2 regions of the Pseudoalteromonas sp. NZS11 genome follow, and region 2 is predicted to be linked to the other one. Evidence: predicted binding sites of a transcription regulator. Region 2 holds the regulator's gene; the other holds the start of a gene.
The links. The regulator LexA, encoded in region 2, represses DNA repair genes until DNA is damaged. The targets are predictions, from matches to a motif close to TACTGTATNNNNATACAGTA.
Positions count from the first base shown of each region.

Region 1: a site for LexA is predicted at 1,537-1,556, ahead of I6E82_RS07555 (SulA-like leucine-rich domain-containing protein). Genes of this name have one in related genera too.

Region 1 is NZ_JADYWP010000003.1:88,919-92,120, forward strand. Features, by position in the region: gene I6E82_RS07545 (GGDEF domain-containing response regulator) at 1-487, shown strand, start outside; gene I6E82_RS07550 (YchJ family protein) at 562-1,041, opposite strand; gene I6E82_RS07555 (SulA-like leucine-rich domain-containing protein) at 1,080-1,514, opposite strand; gene I6E82_RS07560 (tetratricopeptide repeat protein) at 1,813-2,277, opposite strand; gene I6E82_RS07565 (NCS2 family permease) at 2,396-3,202, shown strand, end outside.
Region 2 is NZ_JADYWP010000012.1:73,307-76,508, forward strand. Features, by position in the region: gene coxB (cytochrome c oxidase subunit II) at 1-675, opposite strand, end outside; gene lexA (transcriptional repressor LexA) at 1,159-1,776, opposite strand; gene I6E82_RS18065 (PaaI family thioesterase) at 1,944-2,384, shown strand; gene I6E82_RS18070 (hypothetical protein) at 2,385-2,765, opposite strand; gene I6E82_RS18075 (hypothetical protein) at 3,079-3,202, shown strand, end outside.

The sequences.
Region 1 (3,202 bases), on a different contig from region 2:
ATTTCTAGATGATTTAACAAAGGTATTCAATCGTCGTTATTTTGATGCGCATTTTTCTAAAATGGAACGAAGCGCCTTACGAGAAAAAGTCGACTATGCACTATTACTCATCGATATAGACTACTTTAAGCAATACAACGATCTTTATGGTCATGTGCAAGGCGATACGGTTTTAAACCTTGTTGCACAAACTATTACTAATAGTTTGCAAAGGCCAACCGATTTTGTTGCGCGTTACGGCGGCGAAGAGTTTGTAGTTGTTCTACCGCATACAAGCACTGAAGGTGCAATTTGTGTTGCTGATAAAATTAAACAAAATGTGGTCGATTTAGGAATATTACACAGATATTCAGAATATGACTTTGTTACTATTAGTATTGGCGGTGCAACCCTACAACCGTATGTAAATAACAAAAACACCTTGCAGATCGCAGATGAAAAAATGTATGAGTCCAAAATGCAAGGTCGTAACCAAGTGTGTTTTTAAGTTTAGCTAGCTAATAAATCACTTTGCCACTTAAAAACACCTTGTAGGTGATAAATATTAAATAAGATTATTTATTACACGCTATGACATTTTTTGTACTTTTTATTGCTACCACATGGGCAGTCATCATTTCTGCCCACTTTAATATCTTCAACAGGATATATAGTGCCATCTAAATAACGCCATTGAGTGTTTTCTTTAATAAACTGCGATTTTTCGTGAAGCTCACAAAATAAGTTTTGATAAAAATATTGGGCTTTAAATTCTACAGTGCCGGTATCGCCATCATGGCTTGACCCAATTACATCAAGATTTATAAATCGACAGCTGTTAGCAAAATCATTGATTTCTTTAACCGGATTTTCAGCTTGTTTTTCTTTTGCGTAGGTTTGATAAACATATTCTGCATTTTTAATAACATAAGCACTGAATCGTGAGCGCATAAGTTGTTCAGGAGAGTCAGCTTGCTTAACAGATAAGTGAAGCGGCTCGCAGCAATCGGCATAATTGTGCCCACTGCTGCAAAAACATAATGTGGTATTGAGTGAAGTCATAATAATAATACAAAGTCTAAAACATTAGTTTAACAAGCTTATTGGGCGAGTGATATCTCTGTTGTTTGAGACTTTTTAGTAAAACAGTATAGTTTTGTATTCGTTTTACTTAAATCGAATGATAAATTCGTAAGTAGTTGGTTATTAACTATATCGGTCCAGGTAATTACCGCTGCAAAGTTCCCGTTATGTAATGCAGAATTTAATACATACTCTAAATTTACTAAGTGCTTTTGTCTAATAACAAGTAATTTACTTGTATCAATAGAGCATGAGTCAAGTAAAGCTTTGCTAGGTACATGATCTGGAGCAATTAGTAACGTCCATGCATTAGAGCTATTGTATTGGTGTAATACTTTTAAAAGCTCAAAGGTCGCTGAAATTTCATCTTCAATTTGAATCAAATTCACGCAATCGCTTTGCTCATCTTGTTGGTAACTTTTAACTGTTCTTACGGTAATAGGCTGTAACATAGGTTCACTCACTGGGTTTTTATACAGTATTCATATACAGTAGTTTATACAGTGCTTTCGTGCAAGCCTTTTATGCTATTTATTTGTACAGTTATTCAGCTTTTGATCATTATTTTTATTTTTTTAATTTATAATTCTTTATTAATCAGGTTGTTATAGGGTTGTTTTTGAGAAGGTATTCTAAAAATAAATTTTTGCGTAGTGTCTTCATTTTGGGGTTTTATACTGTATAGGATTATCTTTGTAACCATATACAGTATTTTTTAACACTGCATACAGTACTTCTGCCATAGTTAGCTTATGTGTTTTCACTCGTGCGAGGGATCATATGAGAAAACTGGAGTTGGTGAATTTGTTCGTACAAACTTGCCGCATAACATTGAGCATCTTTAAATCGCTTAGTTTCGATATGTTTGCGTATATCTGTAACCGCTGCAGTGGCAGGGGCGTACCCTTGGCTACTTGCTAAGCTTAACCAAGCTACAGCATGAAATACACTTTGTGGCACGCCTTCACCTTTCACAAAAAATAAACCTAAATAAAACTGTGCTCTATGGTTTCCCGCCATTGCAGCAAGTCGCATCCATTTTGCAGCCAATGGAGCTTGATTATTTTTTAAATAATATAGGGCTTTATTTAACGTACTTTGCTCATCTTTTTTATTATCAACGGGCACAGAGGTATTTTCGGGTTGAGTAACAAAACCTAAAATATTATCTAGCTGTTGCTCTAAGTCTTGCTCACAAGGTGTTGTTTTAAGCATATTGGTTCATTTATTATTTTAACCACTTTAACAGTTTAGTATATAGCAAGGTAAAATGTCCTGTAAAAGATAATTTTTATGTTAAAATCTCGCCACTTTTTACTATCACAAGTTTATTATGTTCGAAGCCTTATTTAAACTGAGCGAAAATAATTCAACAGTTAAACGCGAATGCGTTGCTGGCCTAACTACCTTTATAACTATGGTATACATTGTATTTGTAAACCCGGCTATGCTCGCAGAGGCTGGGATGGATCAAGGGGCTGCATTTGTAGCGACATGTATAGCAGCTGCGATAGGCTGTTTTATAATGGGTTTATGGGCTAATTATCCATTAGCATTAGCGCCTGGTATGGGGCTAAATGCCTTTTTTACGTATGGTGTCGTATTAGGAATGGGTTATACCTGGCAAGCCGCCTTAGGGGCTGTATTTATGTCGGGTTGTATATTTTTGTTTTTAAGCTTATTTAAAGTCAGAGAGTGGATTATTAATGCCATACCTCTGGTGCTCAAGCGAGCAATCGCAACGGGTATAGGTGCTTTTTTAGCATTAATTGCCCTTAAAAATGCAGGCATTATTGTCTCAAGCCCGGCAACATTAGTGCAGTTGGGCGACATTACTTCTCCAGGACCGTTATTGGCTATATTAAGCTTTTTTGTAATTGCAGCGCTTCTATACCGCGATTTTAAAAGTGGCGTGCTTATTAGTATTTTATTAGTGACTGGCATTGCTTTAAGTTTGGGGCTTGTTGAATATCACGGTGTTATGGCTACGCCACCATCAATAATGCCTACTTTTATGCAGCTAGATTTTGCAGCCGCTTTTGATATATCAATGATGAGTGTTATTTTTGCTTTCTTGTTTGTCGATCTTTTTGATACTTCGGGTACATTAGTTGCGGTAACTCAAAAAGCAGGTTTAGCT
Region 2 (3,202 bases):
CTCAGCACATTGGCCTCGGTAAGTACCTTCTTCGTTTATGTTCGTCCATGTTTCGTTTATAAAGCCGGGATTCGCATCTTTTTTAACTGCAAAATCAGGTACCCACCAAGAGTGAATAACATCGTCAGAAGTCATTAAAAATCGTACTTTTTGATTTATTGGCAGTACGAGAGGTTTATCAACCTCAAGTAAGTAGTTAGGATTTTTATCTGCAAGATTCGCTATTTCATCTTGCGGGGTAGATAAAATAGAGTAGAACTCTACATCTTCACCCATATATTCATAATGCCATTTCCATTGCGAGCCTGTAATTTTAATAGTGAGATCAGCTTTGCTGGCATCTTCCATTGCAATTAGGGTTTTAGTGGCTGGTACTGCCATAGCAATTAAAATAACAAACGGGATTGCAGTCCAAAGTATTTCTACTTTAGTGCTTTCGTGAAATTGGGCAGGTACAGCCCCTTTAGATTTACGGTGATGAATAAGTGCCCAAAACATAATTGCGAACACTATCACCCCAATCACACAACATATTATAAATATGGTCATGTGCAGCTGATATACATTATTGCTTATATCGGTTACGCCTTTGCGCATATTGTATTGGCTGTTAGCCAAAACTGGGTGCGAAAAAACACATAATATAAGCCACAAGGTAGAGGTCAGTTTACCCATGTGACGGCTCCTTTGATGCTATTGCGAATGCAAAGCGAAGAGGCATACGGCTTAAACGCCAATTCGTTATTTTTATTTTTTTAGTCAATCTCATTTAATATTGATTGGTTTTGCTGCGCCAACAACGGGTTTGTGTATATTGTGTGTTCTCAAAACTAAAAAGCTGTGAGTTATTATTAGCTCAGCACATTAATAATTAGCTAAAAAATGAACAACAAGCAAGTTTTAGTATAAAAAACAATCAGGTGATATTGAGTAATTAATAAAAAATCAGTAACCAACTAGGTAACAGTAAGTTCAAAAGATGAGCAAAACAAAGGGGTTTAACGTATTCGGAGGGGGAAAATATAAGTGCAAAAAAGTTTACAGCTTAAATTGTCAGTGAGCTATTTATGCCCTATTTTTAGTGCGAATTTAAAACAAAAAATGCGTACTAATTAGTACGCATTTATAAAACTGCTTGTTTAAAAGCTATTTTTAAAGTCACATCCAATCAGCGTTTCTTATAACGCCAACGGCTAAGCCTTCAATATTAAAAGACTCATTCTCAAGATCTACTTCAATAGATTCAAAATCGTCGTTTTCAGCATGAAGTAATACTTTACGACCCGCTTTCTCAAGACGTTTTACAGTTACGTCTTCATCTAGGCGGGCAACAATAACTTGCCCGTTTTCAGCGGTTTGAGTACGATGTACAGCAAGTAAATCACCATCCATAATACCAATATCTTTCATGCTCATACCGTTAACGCGTAGTAAAAAATCTGCAGCCGGTTTAAACATTAATGGATCGATTTTGCAGTGACTTTCAACGTGCTCTTGCGCCAAAATAGGTGAACCAGCAGCAACACGCCCTATAAGCGGTAAACCTAATTGTTCTGGCTCTTCTTCTTCAATTAACTGAATACCACGGCTTGCACCTGGTTTCATTTTAATTGCGCCTTTTTTAGCAAGTGCTTTTAAATGTTCTTCAGCAGCATTGGCACTTTTAAAACCTAATGTTTGCGCTATTTCAGCACGTGTAGGAGGCATACCAGTGTCTTTAATAAAAACTTTAATTAGTTCGAGTATTTGAGCTTGGCGGTTCGTTAATGGTCGCATACAACTGGTTTTCCATACAGTACATTTAACTGTGAGTATATACAGTTAAATAAAAATCGCAAATTTAAATTAAGCCTTAAAATAGCCAAAGTAATTTCACTTGTGTACATTTTAGGGATATAACTAAAGCTAGATTTATAAATGATTAAAAAAGCAAAGGAGTCATTATGAGTATTTGGTACCAGCCCATCACTTTAGAGCTGTGCAAGCAGTTAGAACAAGGCATTGATGGCCAAGGAACATTAATGAAAACCATGGGAATAGAAGTCACTGAAATTGGTGATGATTACTTAGTAGCCACTATGCCGGCAATTCCTGAGCATCATAATCCAATGGGAATGGTTCACGGCGGTGCTAACGTTGTACTTGCCGAAACAGTTGCCAGCTATGCAGCTAACTTTGTTGTCGATTTTACAAAATTTTACTGCGTGGGGCAGGAAATTAGCGCAAGTCATTTAAAAGCATCTCGCAACGGCACTTTAACAGCAACGGCAAGAGCGTTTCATATTGGCAAACGTAGTTCAGTGTGGGAAATAAAAATTACAAATAGCCGCAATGAGCTGTGCTGCGTATCAAAAATGACCGCAGCAGTCGTAGAGCGAAGATAGTTACTTTTCGATTGGGTAAATTGTAATTTCCATACCCGCACCAATCGCAGATATACGTAGTAATGTATCTGCATCTAAGGCTTGATTAAAGCACTTAGGTGAAGTGCCTGATTCAAAACCAATATCAAACGTTCTACGTGAACAGCTTAACCATTGTTTTAGCGCGTTACGCGAACACGATTCAATAAGCTCACATATATGGTTTATTGCTTTGTCAGGCGTGTTTACTACACCTGTTGCTTCAATACGCGCTAATTGACGGTATTCGTCTTTGTCATAATGTAAAATCGTCGCGACTTTTTTCAAGTCTGCCACTAGCAAACTAATATCTTGCTTTGATTCAAGCTCAAGATCTACATTTAAAAATTGAATTTCCGACATCGTTTCGTATTTATCCTCTAATAATTTCATTGCAAACTTTAACGCAGTTTTACCGTTATACCAAATCAACTATGCTCTATTAACCACTTTATATAGATATTTCGCAGCTTTTAAGTATTTTTTAGCGTTTAAAGCTAGCTGGATATCAAACACTCAGCTCAATTAAACAAATAAGTCATGTTAGCAATTTAAGTGTAATCTTTTTTATTTTTAAATGATTACAGTAAGCTATAGTTTAAACTGCGACAAAATGTCGCAGTAACTAATCCCATTAATGTAATAAACTAGCCTCTAAAAATAATAAGACTAAAACATGAATAAAAAAATATTTAAGTATGCTCGCAAGTTACATAAATGGCTCGGTTATTTGCTCGCATTACAAATTTTAGCTTGGCTATTAGGTGGTTTAGTCATGAGCGCTATCCCTCTTGATAAAG